Regions from separate parts of the Enterococcus spodopteracolus genome, predicted to be linked through region 2. Evidence: riboswitches for the same ligand, from Rfam matches in the RefSeq annotation. Region 2 holds a riboswitch; the other holds the start of a gene.
What was found. Region 2 has a riboswitch for FMN ahead of P3R27_RS09070 (ECF transporter S component). Riboswitches for the same ligand answer to the same signal wherever they lie in the genome.
Positions count from the first base shown of each region.

Region 1: linked by a shared signal. The riboswitch ahead of ribD (bifunctional diaminohydroxyphosphoribosylaminopyrimidine deaminase/5-amino-6-(5-phosphoribosylamino)uracil reductase RibD) and the one ahead of P3R27_RS09070 (ECF transporter S component) in region 2 are both predicted to bind FMN.

Region 1 covers NZ_JARJHD010000001.1:230,663-242,762, reverse strand. The annotation lists gene P3R27_RS01120 (hypothetical protein) at 1-342, shown strand, start outside; gene P3R27_RS01115 (hypothetical protein) at 355-819, shown strand; gene P3R27_RS01110 (hypothetical protein) at 848-1,225, shown strand; gene P3R27_RS01105 (MalY/PatB family protein) at 1,381-2,541, opposite strand; gene malX (maltose/glucose-specific PTS transporter subunit IIBC) at 2,561-4,129, opposite strand; gene P3R27_RS01095 (MurR/RpiR family transcriptional regulator) at 4,220-5,011, opposite strand; gene P3R27_RS01090 (glucosamine-6-phosphate deaminase) at 5,203-5,913, opposite strand; gene ribH (6,7-dimethyl-8-ribityllumazine synthase) at 6,517-6,978, opposite strand; gene ribA (GTP cyclohydrolase II) at 6,997-8,172, opposite strand; gene ribE (riboflavin synthase) at 8,169-8,789, opposite strand; gene ribD (bifunctional diaminohydroxyphosphoribosylaminopyrimidine deaminase/5-amino-6-(5-phosphoribosylamino)uracil reductase RibD) at 8,774-9,847, opposite strand; FMN riboswitch at 9,957-10,090, opposite strand; tRNA gene P3R27_RS01065 (tRNA-Thr) at 10,455-10,527, opposite strand; gene P3R27_RS01060 (hypothetical protein) at 10,649-10,891, shown strand; gene upp (uracil phosphoribosyltransferase) at 10,996-11,625, opposite strand; gene P3R27_RS01050 (alpha/beta hydrolase) at 11,842-12,100, opposite strand, start outside.
Region 2 covers NZ_JARJHD010000006.1:74,381-86,480, forward strand. The annotation lists gene P3R27_RS09055 (M20 family metallopeptidase) at 1-263, opposite strand, end outside; gene P3R27_RS09060 (YfcC family protein) at 638-2,161, opposite strand; partial or broken gene P3R27_RS15430 (transposase) at 2,633-2,861, shown strand; gene P3R27_RS09070 (ECF transporter S component) at 3,003-3,614, opposite strand; FMN riboswitch at 3,742-3,864, opposite strand; gene P3R27_RS09075 (pseudouridine synthase) at 3,949-4,665, opposite strand; gene scpB (SMC-Scp complex subunit ScpB) at 4,665-5,240, opposite strand; gene P3R27_RS09085 (segregation/condensation protein A) at 5,224-5,994, opposite strand; gene P3R27_RS09090 (GNAT family N-acetyltransferase) at 5,991-6,359, opposite strand; gene xerD (site-specific tyrosine recombinase XerD) at 6,379-7,266, opposite strand; gene fur (ferric iron uptake transcriptional regulator) at 7,363-7,836, opposite strand; gene P3R27_RS09105 (CvfB family protein) at 7,941-8,804, opposite strand; gene P3R27_RS09110 (cell division site-positioning protein MapZ family protein) at 9,085-11,121, opposite strand; gene rpoD (RNA polymerase sigma factor RpoD) at 11,412-12,100, opposite strand, start outside.

The DNA of each region.
Region 1 (12,100 bases), on a different contig from region 2:
ACGTGGATCTCATCAGGTTATTTTGGAGACGCAAGGATTAGTTACGACAAAAGTGGTGCATTTTATGCGTATGGCTTTAACCCTACAAATAGAACAAATGTTGGGAATTTTTACGCATATTTAGCTAATCCAGCATTCGAGTCAACAGCTGCTTATAATGTTGCTTCACCGCCAGGGATAGGTGAAGGAAATACTATTGAACAATACTACGCTGCTGTAGGATGGAATTGGATTGGTGATTTGGGTGCCACTAATTGGAACCTAGCTGCAAATGTTGGGAAACCTAATAATGTGAATATTCAGGGTGGTCTGGATGCAGATGCATTCAAAATCACATGGTAAAAGGAGATAACTATGGAAAAACAAATAAGAGGAGTTATTATTGGTTTAACGTTGACAACAATCTTGGCAAGCTCTACTTATGCTGTCTTAGCTAATCAACAAACAGATGTACAAGTTAAGTCTGAGAGTAGAGTAATCACGACTTCTCCAGAAGAAGAAAAACAAACAACAATTGAAATACCAACTGTACAAATAGAAGATGAAATCACAACAAAACAAGAAGCAGTCTATCGAATGATCAATGCTATTGATTATTATCACAGTATCGAGATTCATTTTTTAGCAACTAAAAAAGCAGGAGAATTAATCGAATCAATTCATCTATCAGCTGTTAATCTGCCTGACAATCATCTCACGAAAATCGATACTACTTATTCAACAAATAATCGAAGTTTTCTTTTTTACGACAACGGCAATATTGAAACGGAAAATTTTGATTCAAACGATAAAAGCTTAGGCATATACTTCCTTTGTTAGATTAGAAGGAGCATCTAGTAATCATTCTATGACATTAGCCGATAGTATAAAAATTGGTGAGGATGGAGAAAAATTGTACAAGGCAAGACCAGATGCAAATTATTATAGCAATGCAAAAATAGTTGCATTACCTTCCGATTTAGCAATTAACTTATTAGAGGATGAAGCTATTTATGAACTTACAGATACTGGAAAAATAGCTGGACGAAATACAGTAGTTTTAGAAGGTAGCTTATCAGACGCCAATCAAGTCAGATATCAGGCTAATCACTTTAAACTAAATATTGATGACAAAACTGGCGTATTACTAGGGATGATTTTTACGAACAATGGGATTGAAAAAGACTATTTAAACGTTTCTTCCGTTACGTTCGATCAACTTCCTGAAGACTTTAAGTCTAATTAACAATAAATAGGTGATTCCTATCTATATCAAATCATTTGATAAGAAAGGTTCTTGAAATAATAAGCGCCAAAGGACAAGATACAAGAAGTAGTTGTCCTTTGGCGCTTGTTTTAAATAAAATGATAGGTGATCTATTTATAAATACTTTCTCTCTCTTACCCCAAACTCTCCGTCAATCGCCGCAATCCTTCTTCCAATTTCTTACGTGGGCATCCCACGTTCAATCGCAAAAAATTGTGACTAGCTTTCCCATATACTTCGCCTGACATGATCGCAACCTTGCCTCGTTCGATCATTCGTTGCTGAAGTTCTTCCATAGTGAATGGGAGTCGGGCACAATCGAGCCACATCAAGTAGGTGGCTTCGCTTTTGGTCACGAGGATTTCTGGATGATGTTGGTTGAGGTACGCAGTGACAAAAGCAATATTATCATCAATGTACCGATTGAGTTCACTGACCCAGTTGCTTTCTTTTTCATACGCTGAAATCGTCGCAACTAATCCAAAAATACTCGTTGAGCTGAGTCCATCAGCTTCTTTCATCTGATGCAAAAATCGTTGACGTAAAGATGGATCTGGGATCAATCCGTAAGAAAAAATCAACCCAGGAAAATTAAAGGTTTTACTTCCAGAGGTGACGACTGCGACATTTTTTTGAATCAATTCTGTCAGTGGTTGATGGTGTTGTCCCTTTCTGAGAATATCCATGTGGATCTCATCCGAAATAATGAACACCTCGTTTTTTTGGGCAAGCTCGATGATGTTCACTAATTCTTTTTTGGTCCACACTCTACCTGTTGGATTGTGGGGACTACACAATAACAAAATTTTATTCTCCGGTTGCTCAAATTGGCGCCTCAAGTCCTCAAAATCCAATTTATAGGCACCTTCTTGATAAATCAATTCATTGCTTACCAGTTTGCGGCCATTCCCAGAAATCAGTTTATAAAAGGCATCATAAGCAGGCGTTTGGATAATCACACCTTCTCCCGATTCGCTTAATAAACAAATCAGTTGCTTGATGCTATAGATGACGGAAGGACTGTAAACCAACCAGTCCTCGTCGATCTGGTGTCCAAAACGTTCTTTGTACCAGTGAGTGACTGCTGATTTGAAATCTGTGTGATTCCAACGAGTATAGCCAAAAATGGGATGTCTTAACCTTTCTTGGAGCGCAGCTTCGACGCCTGTTGGTACTTTAAAATCTGTATCAGAAATCGTAAATGGCAAGAGATCATTTTTACCGAAGCGGTCTTCAATATAATCCCATTGCGTACAATACGTCCCTTTACGATCGATTTGTTCATTGAAAGACATCTTCTACACTCTCCCGATTTCAGAACGACAAGATGTCGTCCAGTTGATTTCTAACAGTCGTCACTTTTGTTCCTATAATGACTTGTACATTCGTATCATCCAAATGAACCACGCCTAATGCACCTAACTTTTTCAGTCGGTCATCATCAACGATCGATCCGTCATTCACCACTAACCTTAGACGGGTGATGCAATTATCTAAAGCAGTGATATTTTCAGCACCACCTAAAGCAACCAAGATTCCTCGTGCATCAACTGTGCCTTTTCCTTTATATGTTACTTCTTCGTCTGTATATTCTGTCTCAGCAGTCATTTCTTCACGTCCAGGGGTCTTTAAGTTTTTGCGTAAAATCACCGTTTTAAATGTAAAGTAATAGATACCAAACCAACAAGCCCCCACAAGTAAAACCAACCACCATTTAGTATAAGTCCCTTGCATGACCCCGAAAATAATAAAATCTAAGATACCGCCATCGGTGTTCCCGATTGTTACGCCCAACAAACTCATGACCATAAATCCGGCACCAGTCATCAACACATGGAATCCCCATAAGAGAGGACTGACAAATAAGAAGAGAAATTCGATTGGTTCTGTGATCCCTGTTACAAAAGTCGCAATCACACCTGAAATCAATAATCCTTTGATTTTTGCACGATTCTCTGGCTTTGCGGTTTGATACATCGCTAAAGCCGCTGCGGGAAGGCCAAACATGAATGTCGGCATTTTTCCTTGTGAAAGAAAAGCAGTGGCGCTCGGTGAAATCGCCAATCCTTGTTGCAATTCATTATAAAAAATATTTAGTGCGCCAAAGACTTCTTGCCCATTGATGACCTGACTTCCTCCAGCTTCCGTAAACCGGATCATCGATACTAAAATATGATGTAAGCCAAATGGCAATAAGAGTCGTTCTCCAGAACCGAATAAGAACGGGCCAAATGCCCCAGAGCGTTGGATCAAATTTCCGATCCCAGTGATCAACATGGCAAAAAGTGGCCAAACCATCGGAATCAACACGCCAACAATTGCTAAAGTTACTGAAGTAATGATGGGTACAAAACGTGTCCCTGAAAAGAAGGCAAAACTATCTGGTAATTGGAATTGATAAAATCGCGTATGGAGCTGATAAACGATTAGCCCGACAATGATCCCTCCCAGAACACCCATAGATAATGTTTGGATACCAAAAACCATTTCTTGACCAGCTTCACGTAATTGTTCACTTGCTGCCAATTGATTCGTTTCTTGCAAATAAAAATTGATCGATAATTGCATCACTACATATCCAACAAACCCAGAAAAAGCAGCCACGCCTTTTTCTTTACGTGCTAAGCCTAAAGGAATCGCCATGGCAAACATCACAGGTAAATAGCTAAAAGCAAAGCCACCAATCGTCGACATAAAGCGAAACATCACCTGTAACCAAGCAGCACCTAAAAATGGAAAAGCAGTAATTGCTGATTCAGCGGAGAACGCACTCCCAATCCCTAAGAACAATCCCATGAAAGCTAACAGTGCGACTGGTAACATGAACGTTTTGCCTAACCCTTGAAAAATCTCCATCCAACTTGCTTTCTTCCCTTTTTGCATCCCTTTTCCCCCTTACTCTATTTCTTACCCTTAAAATGTAAGCGATAACAAAGACGGTTGCAATACTTCTTGTCCATGTAGAATGGGCATTCATAAATTAGAATCTCCATTCTGAGAAATGACTTGTTTCGCATAATGGATCATCAAAATATCTAACAAGATATCCATTGAAACTCTTGGACTCAAATCAATATTCTGATGATAGATCGTCAACATTTCTGCAATAAATGCGACCGTCGACAATTCTTCTAAAGAACTTGTCGGTTGACCAATAAAAGACAGCAGAGGAACATTTCGCTCCTTTAGTCGTTTAGCATAATCGAGCATTCCTAATGTTTCCCCACTATGACTAATAAAAATAGCAAGATCTCCTTCTCCTAGTTGTTTACTCACTGCTAGCAATTCGTCCCAATCGGTTGAATGCCCCACATTTTTACCAAGAAAATGCAATTTTCGATTCAGGGAAACAGCGACCGGAATACTTTGCCCTACAGCAAACAGTTCAATACGTTGTGCTTCTTTAATCATATTGACTGCGCGATCGATTTGTTTCGGCTCGATTTTTTCTAACGTCTCTGTAAACTGACGAAGGATTTCATTGATCAATGGTTTGAATTCATCCGACACATCAGTAGAACCACTCGTTTCTTCTAATGACCGGTAACTTTTAAGGGCAAACTTAAATTCTTGAAATCCTTTAAAGCCAAGCTTTTTTGCCATTCGAGTAATAGTCGATTGGCTGGTAAATGTTTCACTCGCTAATTCTTCGGCTGTCATGGAGGAAACTTTTCTTGATTGATGCAAACAATAATCTAAGATATTTTTTTCCACTTGATTTAATTCAGAAAATTTATATTGGATTCTCTTATAAAACTGATTCATCTCTTTCTCCTATTCTGGCAGTTTTTCGCCAATGAACGATATGGTCTGTTTTCTTATCTATTCTACCGGAGAATACGATGGAAAACGAGTCTACGGATAAATTCAGAAATGCAAAAAAATCCACAAAAATCGGTAATATGATTTTCGTGGATTCTGTGTTGTTCTTTGAAACAATCCATTGATATGACTATTTATTTTAATAATTTTGCAGCTGCTTCATCTAAAATCACTGTGATATTGGGATGAGTCATTAAAATGGATGCAGGAATTTCCTCCGTTACCGGTCCTTTAATGACTTGTTTGATGATCTCTGCTTTATGTTCGCCATTAACGATCAATACTAGCTGTTTCGCTGCCATGACCGTCTTTGGTCCAAATGTCACGAAGTAATCCCCAGGTTCTTCTCCCAGATGTTCTTGCAACGATTCGTACATCTGATCTCCAGGAATGACTGGAATACTATAGGTTTCCTTGCTAAAATCGGTGTACCCTGGCATATTCCCACAGAAATGACCATCCTCACCAAGTCCCATCAAAACTAAATCCAAGCCACCTGCTTGAGCAATTTTTTTGTCAACCTCATGATAATTCTCAATAGTCAGTTCGTGAATATTCTCAGCAGCAACTCCGATCGGATCATAAAGAGCTTTTTTTAGTCCTGACATAGTCAAACCATACTGCTTATCCTTCAGCGCCACTTCATCAAAATTATAATAATGGATCATCGATGTATCCATCTGTAATTTACTAAGCTTATCAACCAAAATCTCGTAGGCCATCTTAGGTGAATTTCCGGTTGTCAAAGATAAATTCACTCTTCTATGCTTCAACATCTTCTCTAAAACGATCCCTGCTGTTACTTCACTAAGTGTTTCATAATCTGTTGCAATCACTAAATCCATTGCTGTCCACTTCCTTTCACTCATTTAGTTAAAGTGTAACAGTGTCAGAATTTTTTTGATAGCGTTTTCTTAAAAATGAACTAAAATATATAACATTAATATAAAAAACAAACGTTTTTTCAAGGTAATTTTTACTTATTTTAGATACATATAAAAAAACAAATATTTTTTTACATATTTAAAAATATTTGATATTATTATAATGGTTTTTTATCACATTAGCTTCATGAAAAAGTGGGAATTTCTATCACTTAAACATATTTTTAAAAATCATGATTTTAATAATCTTACATTTAAACTTTCGACGTCGATGCTGAGATATTACGTTACCCAAATTACATATCTTCCAAGGGAAATCATGAAATATTAGCAATATGAAAAATGTGTTGAGTAAAATATTGTAACATTACGGAACTTTTAAATCTTATATATGTTATGACAGAAATCATTATTACCTACGTAACCTTTTTACTTATCAAAAATACCTGGCAAGAATTATCCTGACAGATATTTTTGATATTAAGAACTGCTTTTAATATATTCAGTAAACTGGAGGTTAGTATACCCGCAGTAAAATCATCATATTTTTAAAAATAATAATTCTTAAATTTGTTGTGAAAGAGAAATCATCTCAATTAACCCTTGAGCAGCTTCACTACCTTTATTTCCTGCTTTCGTACCTGCTCTTTCAATTGCTTGCTCAATAGTTTCTGTGGTTAATACACCGAACATCACTGGAATATTGGACTCTAGGTTAATATGTGCGACTCCTTTGGCTACCTCATTGGAAACCAATTCGTAATGAGTAGTTGCACCTCTGATAACTGTCCCCAACGTAATCAATCCATCATAACTATCCTTTTCGCTGAGTTTTTTGGTAATAAAGGGAATTTCAAAAGCTCCCGGTACCCAATAAATATCAATTTGCTCTTCTTTAACACCATGTCTTTTTAAATTGTCCAACGCTCCTTGTAACAATTTTTGATTGATAAATTCATTAAATCGCGCGACTACTATCCCTATTCGAAGATCCTTTGTAGAATAATTCCCCTCATAAATCGTCATGTCTACACTCCTTTATTTTTATAATGATAAATAATGATTGAACTTATCTTTTTTTGTTTTTAAATAGGCTTGGTTTTCCTTTTGTGGGAAGGTTTCAATTGGTACTCTTTCTACAATCGTAATTCCAGCTTTTTGTAACTCTGTTACTTTATCGGGATTGTTTGTAAGTAACCGAATAGTAGTTGTACCAATTGATTTTAAAATGTCTGTTGCAAAGTGATAATCCCGTTCATCCGGAGCAAAGCCCAATTCAATATTTGCTTCATAAGTATCAAATCCTTGTTCTTGCAATTGATAAGCTTTTAACTTATTTCTCAATCCAATGCCACGACCTTCTTGACGAAGATAAAGAATAGCTCCAGTCCCCTCTTCTGCAATCATTCTCATTGCTTCATGTAACTGTTCACCACAATCGCAACGATGAGAACCAAAGACATCACCAGTTAAACATTCTGAATGAACACGGACTAATGTAGGAGACTGACTATTTTGAATATCTCCTTTTGTTAGCAATAAATGCTCCAGCTTTTCTCCCTCTTCATAAATAGTCAATTTGAAATCACCATAATCTGTCGGTAAATTTACTGTTATATGGCTGCTTTCTTCTAAAAAATTTACCAACTCATCAATAGTGATCAAGGGTAATTGCCATTCTTTAGATAAACGTGTCAGATCTTTCATCCTTGCCATCGTCCCGTCCTCTTTCAGGATCTCACAAATATAAGCGGCTTCTATACTATTAGCTAATTTGGCCAAATCAATTGCAGCTTCGGTGTGTCCTCGACGTATAAGCGTTCCACCATCTACACTAATTAAAGGAAAAATATGTCCTGGTCTAAGAAAATCACTTGATTTCGAACGAGGATCAGCCAATGCTTTAATGGAAGTAGCTCGATCAAATGCTGAAATACCAGTCTTCGTGTGTTTATGATCCACACTAATCGTAAAAGCTGTACCAAACGCATCAGTATTATGAGTTGTCATTTCTTCTAAAGATAAGTGTTGCGCAATCTTCTTAGATATTGGCGCACATATTAATCCTCGACCAAATTTGATCATGAAATTAACTGCCTCAGGTGTCACGTATTCGGCTAAACCAACTAAATCTCCTTCTGCTTCTCTATCTTCATCATCAGCTACAATGATTAGACCGCCCTTTTTCAAAGTCTTGATTGCTTCAGTAATATTACTCATAGTAAGTCCTTCTCCTTGTACCTCTCAAATTTTTTTCTCTGTGCCTTTACATATTTTCCAATGATATCCGTTTCTATATTCACAAGATGTCCTACACCTAAATTCCCCAGATTTGTCAAAGATTTGGAATGTGGAATCAGACTAACTGAAAAGCTTGCTGCTGTAGTATCCGTAACTGTTAAACTTACTCCATTAATTGCAATTGATCCTTGTGGAATGATTTCACCTTCATATTTGGTTGGGTAAGCAAATGTCAAAACTAATGTGTTTTGATTCTCTATTTTTTTGATCAATCTTGTAACAGTATCAATATGTCCCGAAACAAAATGGCCTTCAAAGCGTTGCTTCATGGAAACTGCTCGTTCTAAATTTACCCTATCTCCAACTTTTAAGGTGGAGAAAGTGGTCCGTTTAAAGGTTTCAGGCATTATTTCAGCTCTAAAAGAAGTACTTGAAGTCTCAATAGCAGTTAAACATACCCCATTGACTGCCATACTATCTCCAATTTTATAATCACGTAGGACACTATTGGAAGTTTGAAAAGTGAGTTGGATCATTTGTTGATTTCGTCGAATTTCTTTGACTGTTCCTTGTTCAATGATCAATCCTGTGAACATTGCTTTCGTTTCCCCCTAACTCGAATGTCTTCTCCAAGCTGTTCAATTTCTAAAAATTCTAATTGTTGATCTTTAGAAACTAAACGTTCACTATGAAAAGACATCGGACTTTTTCCACCAAAAAGTTTGGGTGCAATATAACTGATGACTTCATCCCAGAGACTTTCTGCTAAAAAAACATCATGGATTTTCGCTCCACCTTCTATATACAACGACTGAATACCTTTCTTTCTCATGGTCTCAATAAAGAATGCAAAAGAAAACCTAGGTGTATAAAAAATAGTTACATGGGGAAATAGTTCCTCTAGCTTAGGATTTTCCGTAAATATCCAGACCGGACTTGTGGTCGTTTGAAAAAGATCGAGTTTAGGGCTTTTAAGGATCCGTCCTCTACGATCCAAAACAATGCGTACTGGTGGGAAGATAGTTTCGACATCAGGTAACAAACGAGGATCATCAATTAGAACGGTTTCGCTCCCTACCACGATTCCTTGATATTCTCCTCGCTCTTTGCGAACTCTTGAGATTGCCTCTGAGCCTGTTATTGAGTACCTAGAATCTTTCTGTATAGAGATTTTCCCATCTAGTGTAACGGCTTGTTTTAATGTGATGTAGGGACGATCCATTTCAAAAAAGTGGTTATAAAAAGGATTCAATGCTCTACATTTCTCTTCTTCTACGCCTACAATCACTTTGATTCCATGCTTTTGTAAAAATTTTCTGCCTTTTCCTGCTACTAAAGGATTGGGATCAAGTTGGCCTATGACTACCGTTGTGATACCAGACTGGACAATGGCTTGCGTACAAGGTGGCTGTTTTCCTTGGTGGTTACAAGGTTCTAAAGTAACATATAAAGTTGAATCAAACAGTTCTTCGGGGGAACCACAATTTTGAATAGCATTTACTTCAGCGTGAGCCTCGCCATAATGTAAATGCGCACCTAATGAGAGTAGCTTTCCTTCTTTAACAATCGCAGCTCCAACTAATGGATTGGTAAAGGTCTTTCCCTTTCCTTTTCTTGCCTCTTCAATCGCAGCTAACATGAAAGACTGGTGCATATCAATTCCCCCTTTCAACAAAAAATGCCCTGCGAATTTAATCACAGGGCATAACTAAATAAACCTAAAGATAATCGATTTTAATACAAATAAAACCGATCTTCAGTCGATTTTTCTTCTCCCATCCAGACTTTAACTGTCGGTGCCAGATTTTCACTAGCTCAACCACAAAAATGTGGTTCACGGACTTCGAGTAAACTCGTCACCGTCGGTCGGGAATTACACCCTGCCCCGAAGAAATATTCAATTCGTTTAGAGTATATTCTTAAAGCTTACATGTGTCAACCTTAAAAAAAACACATAAAAATAAAATGTAGGTTAAACATAACCACTTAATTAGTGTGAATCGCATGAATAGAATACGATTATATGCTTATGAAATGGTAACTAATAGAATATTAAAAAATTTTTGGCCTATGATTAAAGATCGTTTTAAATAATTCGAAAAAAGCAAGTAAAATGTTTTATTTTCGTGTCTCATTAATCAAAGTGAACAATTGGAATAAATTTATTGTAAGTAGGCATTTTTAGTCATTCTCTTTTCACCAAAATCAAAAAGCAGTCATATCAAAGGCGTAAAAACCTTGATATGACTGCTTTTATCGTATGCCAGCTGCAGGGATCGAACCTGTGACCTACGCGTTACGAGTGCGTTGCTCTACCAACTGAGCTAAGCTGGCGTTTCCAAGAGAAATTATAGTCTTTATGTTAAGAAATGTAAAGAGGTAATATGGAAGATTTTTCTACTTTCATGATTTTTTTCAAAAAATGTGCTATAATTATAGATGAAAGGCAGGTTTTATGAAAATGGCAACTTTTGGAAAATTTGAAACAAAGGTCGAACCGTCAGAATTTGGAGAAAAATTTACCACTGATACACATGTTACCTTTATGATTCACGGAAAAACGCAAACCGGAACAATTTCCAAGCAATTGAAAAACTCTGCTGTTGTTGCAATTGATGAAACTAATGAGAATGCCGATTTGATGACCCAAAGTAAAGGCGTTGTCATTGTCAATTACAAAGATATGAGTAAGCTTTAGTTTTTTACCATCCATCAATTGGGTGGTTTTTTATTTTGGTTGAATCGATTGTACAAAAAAATCTGGGCTCTTGTACGACCCAGATCTTTTTGTATTTGATTTTCTTATTTTGTGCCAAACAAACGGTCGCCAGCATCACCTAGACCAGGAACGATATAGCCTTTGTCATTTAATTTTTCATCTAATGATGCAGTATAGATATCAATATCTGGATGTGCTTCTTGTAAGGCTTTCACACCTTCTGGAGCTGCAACAAGGCAAACAAATTTAATGTTTGAAGCGCCACGTGCTTTCAGAGCATCGATCGCCATGATCGCTGAGCCACCTGTCGCTAACATTGGATCAACGACGAATAATTGACGTGCGTCGATATCTTCCGGTAATTTAACGAAATACTCGTGCGGTGCCAACGTTTCTTCATCTCTGTATAATCCGATGTGGCCGACTTTAGCTGCTGGGATCAATTCTAAGATTCCGTCAACCATTCCAATACCTGCGCGCAAGATTGGGATAATGGCTACTTTTTTACCAGACAATGTTTTTTGTGTTGTTTCTGTGATCGGTGTTTCGATGACAATGTCTTCAAGTGGCATATCACGTGATACTTCATATGCCATCAGCATAGCGATTTCATCAACAACCTCACGGAAAACTTTTGTACCACAATTTTTGTCGCGAATAATCGTTAATTTGTGTTGGATCAATGGATGGTCGATTACTTGAAATTTGCCCATTTTTTTGTCTCCTTTTTCTCTCGTTTCTTTTTAATTGTAAAACAAAATCACTGACTTGACTAGTCTAACCCGTCATTTTCCTAAAGAAAACCAAAGAAATAAAAAAACAAAGCGATGTTCTTTTTAAAATCAGCAAAAAATAACAAAAACGCCTGGAAATCAGACGTTTTTTGTTATTTTTCTAATTTATTAATGGAAAAAGATGACAAAAAACAACTAGTTTTTTAGCCATTCTGTCGAAAGACTCATCGCTGCTCGTGTCGCATTGGTTTGGTCCATCGTATTTACCATGACAAAATCATGGATGATCCCTTGGAAACGTACTTGCGTAACTTCCACGCCAGCTTCACGAAGTTCTCTAGCATATGCTTCTCCTTCATCTCTTAACACATCTGCTTCACCTGTCAAGATCATTGCAGGCGGTAAACCTGTTAATTCTTCTTTACTTGCACGTAGAGGTGAGGCAGTGATTTCT
Region 2 (12,100 bases):
ACGTCCATATGGCATAAGATACCAAATAACTCATCTCCTGAGCCTACTTCTGCATAACCATAGTAGCCTTCGGGATCTTTAAATGTTTTAAAACCTAATCCTTCACTAATTTCTAACACTTTATCTAAAGCTTCTACAACTTTTTTCCCAAAAGGATGTCCCTCTCCAGAATCAGATTCATCCAATACAGAAGGAATTCGGATCAACTCACTTAATGATTCTAATGCTTGTTCATGATGTTGTTCTGTTACAAATTGTTTCATCAACTTTGCCTCCTCATTATTTTAAAAAAAGATGGCGGCAGAAAATACTACTTTGATCCACATGTACATCTGCTCGAGTTAAATAGGCCACTCTTTACGAAATTTTCTGTGAAAAAGCCGACGCCTTTGGAAATAAGCGACAAAACCCAAAATCCAAGTTTCGGGTTTTGTCGCTTATTTCTTGGAGCTGGATTTTTCAGTCACCATTCCATCAACAGAGTAACTTGTTTTTCAAAGGTCTTGTTTCTACCGACGATCTCTTACATACAAGCGATACATCGTACATGGTGAATAAAGGATTCATGTCTCTTTATTCAGTCAATAGATATTGTTTCTTCATTTATCATAGAACTTTGGCTGTCATTTGTCTAGAATTAGAACATTGCTGCTACACCTAAGATCACACAGATAGCAACAAATAAGATGGCAATCAACTTCCCAATGAATTTCCACCAAACGGAAATATCAAAGCGAGCAATGGCGATTGCACCCATCACGATAGCAGAAGTTGGTGTGATCAAGTTCACTAATCCAGATGCTGATTGGTAAGCAGTGATTACTAGATCTTTACCGACACCAGCAAATTCTCCCATTGGTCCCATGATGCCCATTGTAGCAGCTGCTAAGCCAGAAGTTGATGGAATCAAGAATGACATAGGGATATAGAAGATAAATGTAAGGATCAAGAAGACACTTGATGATAATGAGCTTAATCCTTGTTCTCCCCAATGTAAGATCGTATCTGTGATCAAACCGTTGTTCATCACTACCTGGATCCCACGAGCAACAGCAACAACGATTGCTACACCAATCAAGTCTGAAGCACCTGCTAAGAATTCTTTGACAAAATCAGATTCTTTCATACCAAAAGTGATTGCCACAACGATTGACATAACTAAGAATAACATTGTGATTTCAGGGAAATACCAATCACCTAGAGGCAACATGTTTTTACCTAAAACAGTTCCAATTACTGGTAGGCCAGTTAACCAATTTGTCAATGACTCAAAAATAGTGAAGTTTTCATTTAATGTTGTCCATGGAATCAAGCTAATGATCATGATACCAAAAGTAAGGAAGAACAATACATTAACATGTTTTTGTTTTTTCGTGATCATTTCTTGACGATTGATTGCTTCGATATCAAAGTGTTTCATGTCTTCTTCGCGCTGATTATATACTAAAGATTTGGTTGGATCTTTTTCGATCTTCGACGCATAACGATACACATAAATAATAGAGATTGCTAGTAAGACAACGAACATAAAGAAACGTAACCCAATTCCTTCGCCCATTGAAATACCAACAGCTTGTGATGCAACTCCTGTCGCAAATGGGTTAACTGTTGATGCCAAACAACCCACTTGAGATCCGACCAACACGATGGCTACTGCTGTGACAGTATCAAAACCGACGGCCATCATGACAGGAATCAATAATGCGTAAAATGGAATCGTTTCTTCCGCCATTCCATAAGTTGAACCACCTAAAGCGAATAAAAGCATCAATACAGGGATCAACATTTTTTCTTTCCCTTTAAAGCGTTTCACAACAGTTGCGATTCCAGCATCTAATGCGCCAGTTTTATTGATGATTCCTAAGAAACCACCAACAATTAAGATAAAGAAGGAAATTGGAATTGCCGCAGGTGTTTCTTTCGTTAACTCACCCGCTGGTACACCCAACATCCCGTTGACTGGAGCCATAAAGATATCCCAAAGTCCTTGTGGATTTTGTTGGACTCTTTCGTAAGACCCTGCAATGATATTACCGGCTTCATCCACACTGTAGTGTCCTGCTGGGATGAACCATGTAAGTACAGCGATAATGGCAATAATAATGAATAAGACCGAGTACGCTGAAGGCATTTGAAATTTCTTCTTCGTTGTTTGTTCCATTTTCTTCTTCCTTTCTTGTTTCAAAAATCTTTGACACATCGGTATTTTATCAAAAAGATGATAAGAACAAAAATAATAACTAGTAAATTCGATAAATTTTATTCAAAACCCTCGTTTATTGCCCCTCCTTTGATTATTTAATTGAAATACTTTATTCATAATAATTGTAGCGTTTCCGTCGTCTATCATATCAGGTCCATCTAACAAACAAAAGGAGAAGAATTTCACATCAAAACGTATAAAATACATTTTTATACAAAAAGGCAAAAAATACTCAGACACAATTTATAAAACGCTTACACAGTGTTGGTTATTGAATTTTTTTTCATGACAAAATATTAAGTAAAACTTAAAAAAATAAACGTTAGCTATGTGAATCCCTATGATTGGTCATTTGTTATCCTCCTGAAAAACCTATCTAGGCTCTCTATTAATAACTGAAAATGCCCTTTTTAATTAAAAAAATACCAACGCCATACGGCGTTGAATAGAGAAATTTATACAAAGAGCAAACAAACCATTGAACGAATATTTGCAGATGCAAAAGAAAAGCATGGTAGGCGTTGGACAAAATATCGAGGTCTTTAAAAAAGTCGCCACGCACACGATGCTTATGTTTGCTGCCATGAATTTAAAAAAACTAGCCACATGGCTATGTAAAGCAAAAAAGCCTATGGCTTTTTATTTCAAATTTCTATAAAAAATAACAAAAAGGAGTTGCAATTAAGCCACTCCTTTTTGTCTACAGTCTGACTTGAAAGTAGAAACTACTACTTTCAAGTTTACTTGTATTTTTTGTATTATATGATATCGTTATCTTTTTTAACAGAATCGTTTACTTTTATTTTACAACGCTATGCCGTTTTTCTAACTGGTGTTGTTTTCTGCTCAACCAAGGTAGTAGTTTGGCGTGTAAGACAAGGAATGCCACACTAACGATAAATCCTTTGATCAAGTTAAAAGGTACAATACCAATCAGAATGTAATTTGCCAGTGGCATACCTAACATTTGGGTTGCGTTTAGGCCTAAAAATGTTAAATAAAGAGGTGTGACCACAAAATAGTTCGCAATGCTCATGAAAATGGTTAGTGCAAGTGTTCCACTAATCACGCCTAAAATTTGATTTTTTCCTTTTTGGTATTTGTTTCTTTTGAAGATGTAGAAAATCGGTAAAGTAAAGACCGCTGTTGAAAAGAAACTAGCGACGTCGCCAACTAGATTCTCTGGACTAAAACCGGTCATAATCAAATGTAAGATTGAACGTAAAAACGCGGTAACGATCCCCGCTAACGGGCCAAATAAAAACATGCTGATCAAAACTGGGATATCACTAAAATCGATTCTCAAAAAGCTAAATGTTGGCATGATTGGAAATGAGAAAAATTGCAAAACCAATCCGATTGCAGCAAATAATGCGACCGCAACCATTTTTTGTACTCGGGTGTTCTTCATGTTGAAATCCTCCTGTTGGGATTCCTCTTCAGCGAACTATTCAACCACGTAAACACAAACAAAAAAACTCTATTTTCGCAGGGGAAAATAGAGTTAGAGTCATTTGTACATACGTATGCCAAATAAGCTCTATCTTCTTTATCCAGACTTTACTGTCGGTATCGGAATTTCACCGATTCAGCTACTCGCAAAAGTAGGTCGTGGACTATAACCACCGGTCGGGAATTTCACCCTGCCCCTGAAGACGAACCATATCTAATTTTTGTTTACCATTTTATTATACTTATTTCATAACAAAAAAGCAAGGTATTTAACCTTACAAAAAGTAAGTTATTTATTTTGATTGATTCAATAACTGACTGATTTCTTTTTTATTCAGCTCACGATACTCACCAGGACGTAAACCTTGCAAGGTCAATTCGCCATATTTTTCTCGTTTTAATTTTTGCACAGGTAACCCGACGGCTTGTAGCATGTTTTTTACTTGGTGGTTACGGCCTTCATGAATCGTTAATTCTACGATACTATGATTCGTATGAGGATCAACAGATAAAATTGCATACTTTGCAGGTGACGTTTTCTTACCTTCAATTTTGATGCCTTTTGTCAATGGATTCAGCGCTGACTTAGTGGCGATCCCTTTGACTTTGGCAACATATACTTTATCAACTTCATGCTTTGGATGCGTCAATCGTTGCGCAAAATCACCATCATTCGTCAATAAAAGTATGCCAGAAGTATCATAATCTAGTCGTCCAACTGGATAGATACGCTCTTTGACCATTGGTAATAGGTCTGTCACTACTTTCCGGCCCTTGTCATCTGCTACAGCAGAAATGACCCCTTTTGGCTTATAAAGTAAATAGTAGCCATATTCTTCTTGATAGATCGGCACTTGGTCGACTTCCACTGTGTCGTGTTTGCCAACTTTTACGCCAAGTTCTTTGACGACTTGACCATTTACTTTTACTCGACCAGCCAAAATATATTCTTCGGCTTTACGTCGAGAGGTAATTCCTGCGTGAGCAATTACTTTTTGTAATCTTTCCATTATATGTTTTCTCCTTCATGCACGCCATCAAAAAATAAATCAAGGGGTGCGTCTTCTTCCAGTGAACGTTCGATATCTTGAATATCGGGTAACTCATTTAGCGATCTCAGACCAAAATAATCTAAAAAATGACTTGTGGTCCCGTAAAGGATCGGGCGACCTGGTCCCTCAACTCGCCCTTTTTCTTCGATCAGTTGATGTGCAGTCAAGCGTTGGATCGCGCCAGAAACTTGAACACCACGAATCAACTCGATCTCACTTCTAGTGATCGGTTGTTTATATGCAATGATTGCTAGTGTTTCGATTGCCGCTTGTGACAAGGTATTCGACGTCCCTTGCGTGTATCTTTTGACGATCGGCGCTAACTCTTTTTTGGTAGTCAGCACGATTTGTTTTTCTGTTTCAAAAAGATGTAACGCTGTGTTGGCATTTGCTTCATAACTAGCTGCCAACTCTGCTACTAAAGCAGTCGTTTCCTCTCGTGTATAGGTCAGTAAGGTACTCAATTCTTCGATTGTCGTTCCTTCTTCTCCTACTATAAATAAGATTGCTTCAAGTTCACTTAATTTCGTCATGTTGTGTATCTCCTACTGCTGGATAAAGCATGATTGATTCATAATTTTTTTCTTGCTGAGCCACGATCTGTCCATTTTTCATCAATTCGAGAATCGCCAAAAATGTTGTGACGACTTCATTCCTGGACGGCGTTTCAAAAAAAGATTCGAACAAACAGCCATTTTTTTGAGAGACGATGCGCTGTTGGATAAATGTCATTCGTTCTTCGATTGTCGCATCATCAGGTGCGATCGTTTTTTCTTCCTTTTGGGCAAATTTCTTTCGTTCTAAAATTTTCTGCATGGCTTGAAATAAATCGATTTTTTTCACTTGTCCACGCTTCAATGGTTTTTCTTGCCCCAATAACTCATCGATTGCAGAAGGTTCTTTTGTGAAATACAAACTACGTTCTTCTGCCTTTTCAGTAAGTTTCTCTGCTGCATACTTGAATTTGCGGTATTCTAACAGCTGATTGACTAATTCGTCACGAGGATCTTCTTCCCAAAATTCTTCTTCGTCATTGCTCACTTCTTGGATAGGCAATAATGTCTTGCTTTTGATTGCCATCAGTGTTGCCGCCATGACGAGGTATTCTCCTGCCACAGCTAACTCAAGCGTCTTCATCGTATGGATATAGTTCATGTATTGTTCCGTGATAGTGGCAATCGGGATATCGTAAATATCGATCGCCATATCTTGGATCAGATGAAGGAGTAAATCTAATGGACCTTCAAAGACATCTAATTTGATATTGATTTCTGTCACATCATTCACTCTTCCTTATTTTCATTGATCCATCTACTTAAATAAGCTTCTGTGATATCCGTTGGATGGATCAACACATCGGGGTATTTTGCTTGCAATTCATTCAACATTTGAAACCCAATATTCTCCCCCCGGTAGGAAGGATTCAACGAAATATCGTGAATCGTCATCTGATCTTTAGCACTCCAATGCACACCAATGATTCCTTGGATATTTGTAGAATCTTCTGGTGTATAGAAAAAAAGTTCATAATCTTCAGCAGATTCATACGTATCGATCTCTTTTAGTAAACTTGATTCTGCATTTAACTTTTTATGAAAGCTCAATAGTCCCATCGCGATTTTTCGGTTTTCTTTTCGATAATGTGTTAACATTTTCTCACCATCCTATAAACTAAGCCCTTGGGAAATGCTGCTTGTAGACATCTGTCATTCTTTTTTTCGTGATATGTGTATAGATCTGTGTCGTTGAAATATCTGCATGACCTAATAGTTCTTGAACGGTACGTAAATCCGCCCCATTCTCTAGTAAATGTGTCGCAAAACTATGCCTCAATGTATGAGGGGTCACGTCTTTGTAGATCCCTGCTTCTCGAACAAGTTGTTTTAAATTTTTCCATATTCCTTGTCGAGAAAGACCTGAACCATGATGATTCAAAAAAACGTGAGTTTCAGATGGATTTTTGACTAGTAAAGGACGAACCTCATCCAAATAACGTTCTAACCATTGGATTGCATAATCGCCTAAAGGAATGATTCGTTCCTTATCTCCTTTACCTAAGGTTTGAACCAGTCCTAAAGACAGGTGCAAATCGCCTAACTTCAGTCCGACTAACTCACTCACACGCATCCCTGTTGCATACATGACTTCTAAAATAGCGCGATCTCTGATCCCTAAACTTTTCGATGTATCAGGTGCTTCGATCAGCCGTTCTACTTCCTTTAAAGACAACGTACTTGGCAACTTTTGGGCTTTCTTCGGGGTCTCGATGTGTTGCATTGGATCTTGTTCTGTATACCGTTCTTGTCGCAAAAATTGATGGAATTTTCTTAAACTTGTAATCATACGTGTAATCGTTGCAGAAGCCTTATTTTCCGCATGCAACGTTTCTAAGTATTGGATGACGACAAATCGATCAATTGTTTGCCAAGAGGTTATCTCGTGTTCTTTTAGATAGTGCAAGTATTGATTCAAGTCCCGTTCATAACTTTTTCGAGTATTAAACGATAATCCACGCTCGATACTTAAATAGCGAAGATATTCATTGATTTCTTCTTCCATCATTCTCACCTCATGCTTCTTTATCATATCAGATAGCCTTTGGTTTCGGTAGTCTATTTTTCAATAGACACTTCAAAGAAAAAGCCGTCTATCAATTCAGACGGTCTTTCTTTCTTTTTTCTTATTATAGCATTCTTGGCAAATACCATGAAAGGTCAAACGATGATCTTTGACAAAAAAGTGGTAACGCTGTTCGATCACTTGTTCAACTTCACTTAGCAGATCTTCTTCGACTTCCTCGATCGTTCCACAATCTAAGCACAGGAGATGATGATGAAAATGTTTGGCTCCTTCTTTTCGCAGATCATACCGAGCCACACCATCATTGAAGCTGACTTTGTCGATAACTTTTAGATCCGTTAGAATCTCCAACGTCCGATAAACGGTGGCCAAACCGATCTCTGAGTTTTTCTTTTTGACTAGAAAGAAAACTTCTTCTGCTGACAAGTGTTCTTTTTCGTTCTCTAAGAGGACGAGCAAGGTTGCTTCTCGTTGTGGGGTCAGTTTAAACCCAGATTCATGTAGCTGTTGTTTTGTTTTTTTCATTACTGACATTGTATTCATGCCCATTTTCTCAACCCCAACAATTTATAATGATTATAATTAAGATATCTAATCAACCGTTCTAGATTAAAATTATTATAAGCTAGACGAGAAAAACATGCAAGTCATTCTCAATTAGATTTTTTTGCCAATTTCGTCACGCCATCCTCTTGTTGGATCAATCCTTGTTTCAATAAATTACCAATTGCTCGCTTAAATGCCCCTTTACTGATCCCAAAGGCACGCATGATCTCATCTGGATCTGATTTGTCAGTGAATGCGATTTGTTGATCTGCCGAACGTTCTAAAATCGTTAAGATCATTTGTGCATCATCAGAAATCGCTTCGTGTGCACGTGGTTTCAAAGAGACATTCAACACACCATCAGGTCTAGTCCCAACTACGCGTCCTTCTAATTTTTCACCTAAACGTGGTTCGCGGTAACGTTCTGAAGGATGGATGAACCCAATATAAAAATCATCCGTCAGCAGATACGTGCCAGTCAGCTTCAAACGATAAGCAATTCCTGAGATGTTTTTATTTTTCAATTCTTCTGAACCATGCTTACTTAGTGATTTGAAGATTCTTTCTTCTGCTAGACTTCCCCAAATGCGATCTTTCGCGTCGACACGCAAAGCGATCATCAACTGATCCCCTTTTTTGGGCCACAACTCAGTCATTGTAGGTAGCTCATCCAGTGAAACAACAAAATCTTTATCCGGTAAACCAATATCAACAAAAACACCTAGATCTTTTCTTGAAGAAGTAACTGTTCCAAAAGCATAATGACCAATGCGACTCTTCGGGATCACCGTTGTAAAACGATTTTCTTGTTTTTGATTCTGATAACCAAACCCTTCGACTGCTTCACCGATCGTATGCTCTCCTTCCTCTTTGCTCAAACGGAAAGTTTGTCCATTTTTCTGGACAAAATAATTTTTTTCATTTTCGTCAATCACCATTGCGGTAAAGACATTTGCTAATAATTCGTTCATCTTTTTCTCCTTTTCTAAAAGGCCTTTGTATTCCAACATTTCTTTGCTATCATAACATAACGCCATGTTTATAGATAGAGATTCTCCATAAAAGCTTGAGCCGGCAGTGTTCGACTGAAATAGGCCATAAAACCCGAAAATATCCTCATATTTTTGGATTTTATGGCCTATTTTTGATGCTATGATGGAAAGAAAAATTGCTTCTGGACCATTGTTGTTTTGCTTTGTAGGAATAGCAAATCAGGCTGATAGAACTATACTCTAGCTAACTACCACTGATCTAGTTACTACCGTTTCCACCAAACCAACCAGTTTTACAATTGATTGTGACAATATAAAATGGTAGAGCACTTTCATCGATACCATTCATCAAAGATGATTTAGTGGAAGTCGCATAAAGGTTGTAGTATCCTTCACCATTTTCGATGCGAGCTTTCTCTAATCGATAGCCGCCCTCTACGATGTATCCTCGTGCAATACTTGTTGCGATCACACTTTCTTTAACTCCTGGTGCCCAATTCCAAGCAGGATTAGAAGCATCTGCGACATCACTAGCTCTTGTTTCCATGATTGGACGGTTTGCGGAGTTAGTCGCTGGCGTTGTTTGTGTCGACTCAGTTTGTTGAGCAGCTGCTTGTGCTTGTGCTTCAGCCTGCGCTTGCGCTTGTTTCGCTTCTTCGGCTTTCTTCGCTTCTTCAGCTTTCTTTGCTTCTTCGGCTTTCTTCGCTTCTTCTTTTTTCGTCAAAGCTTCATCGACTTTGTCCAATTCGGTCACAAGTACTTTGACTAATTCTGTATTTTTTACTTTCGCCACTTCTGCTTTTGCTGTGTCGTACTGCTCTTTCGTCGCTGAATCTTTTACTTGACCATCTGCATAGATCACAGCAGTTTTTTCTTTTGCTGTTTGAAGTTGTTGATACTGTTTGGTTGCTTCATTTGTCGCTTTGTCGATCAATTGACCAAATGCTGTATCATCTGTTTCAAAACTTTGGATTGCTTGGTCCGCTTTCAATTTGGGTTCTGCGATCAGTTGATCATCTGCAATAACTGGTGTAACAAACCATTCATTGACCCTTTGGATCTGTTTGATCTTTGATTGGATATCTTCAAAGGTTTTTTCCAGATCTGCATAACCTTTTTCAGCTTTGACCTCATTCAATGATGCCCTTAATTTTGACAAGTCTTGATTGATCATACTTGTACGAATGAACTGTTCATCATCATCTAAATAAAACGCAGCTAAATCTGATTGTAAATCAGTCATTTTCTCTTGTTTACGTTGGGTTTCAGCAGCGATTTCTGCTTGAACTTTTTGCTGATGATCATAATACATCCAACCACCTGCACCAAGTAAAAGCACTGCCGCACTCGTCAGGTATAATCCTTTTTTGGATTTCTTTGCTCCTCGATCATTTGGCAATTCTTCTTTTTTGATGGATGCATTGCTTGCTTCTTGTTCCTCAACCTTTGTCTGTTCCGGCTGTATTTCCACCAGTTCAGTTGTTTCAGGAGCTTCTTTTGTTTGCGGTGCATCTGTTGAATCAGCTTTCGTACTCTCAACCTCAGAACTTTCCTCTTCGATCGGTTCAGTCGGCTCTATAGGTTCTTCCGTAGAAACTGGGGCGGTTTCTTCTATATTTTTAGTTACGTCTACTTGTTCTTCTGTACTTGTTGAAGAATCTTCCACCACAGTATCTTCCATGATTGTTTCTTCCACTGGTGGCTCTTTTGTTGCATCCTCTTGAGATTTGTCCGGAGAAACTTGCTCAGTTGTATTTTCCGACAAGCGAATGGCGACTGAATCCTCACCCGTTGCTGCCGCCGTTTCGATCATTCGAAGCAGCTCTTTTGCGTGTTCTTCAGTCGTATCTTCACGATGTGCCTTGATGTAAGCAGCTAGAATGGAATTTTCTTCTTCATTGTTTACTGCTTCTTTTAATTCAGCTACTCGTTTTTTCTGCTGAGCTTTTTCTCTTTGCTCAGATGTAGCAGAGTGATCTTTATCTGTTTTTTCTTTGTCAAGATCGGTATTTTCTTTTTTATCTACTTGATCATCCTTTGACTCAGTGCTCGTTTCACTTGAGTCAAACAACTCCATGACAGACTCCAACGGTAGATCTTTTAGTTCTGACCACTCGATTGGATCATTCACGATACTGTCTGGATAAACTTCCTCAGCTGTTTCGTCTAACGATTGATTTTCATCTGTTTGGGGTAATTGTGTCAGTTCAACTTGTTGTGGTTCAAAGTCACATTCTGGACATTTTGATTGATCTTTGATTTTTTCTGATCCACATTTTGGACATTTTTTTATCACTTAGCGATCGGCTCCTTTACTAGGTTTTCGCTACCATTAAATCTACCATAATCTAATCCACACGCCAATAGGATATCCTAAGGATTTTATAAAAAAACAAATAAGTCCTTCAGTAAAAAATAAATAACGACCGTAACGAACTACTTTGTTTAAACAGCCCTTTGTTGAAAGCTAGTTGAATTGTTTGATAAAAAACAAACCCTCAATAGCTGGAGAGATCTCCTACTTTGAGGGTTTTCTATCATTCAAGAAAAATGATCTGTTTTATTGTTTAAAAAATTATTTCTTGATTATTCCAAGAAATCTTTCAATTGTTTTGAGCGTGATGGGTGGCGAAGTTTTCTTAATGCTTTTGCTTCGATTTGCCGAATACGTTCACGAGTCACGCCGAAGACTTTACCTACTTCTTCCAACGTACGTGTACGGCCATCATCTAAGCCAAAACGCAAACGTAAAACATTTTCTTCACGATCTGTCAAAGTATCTAAGACATCTTCTAATTGTTCTTTCAATAATTCATACGCTGCATGTTCCGCAGGACTAGTTGCTTCTTGGTCCTCTATAAAATCACCTAAATGTGAATCATCTTCTTCACCGATTGGTGTTTCTAATGAGACAGGTTCTTGAGCGATTTTTAAAATTTCGCGTACTTTTTCTGTAGGAAGATCCATTTCAGCACCGATTTCTTCAGGCGTTGGTTCTCTTCCTAAGTCTTGTAGTAATTGACGTTGGATACGGATCAATTTATTGATGGTTTCCACCATATGCACTGGAATACGAATCGTGCGGGCTTGGTCAGCAATCGCACGTGTGATCGCTTGACGGATCCACCAAGTTGCGTAGGTAGAAAATTTGAACCCTTTACGGTAGTCAAATTTTTCAACAGCTTTCATCAATCCCATATTTCCTTCTTGGATCAAATCTAAAAATTGCATCCCACGCCCCACATATCTTTTGGCAATACTTACAACTAAACGAA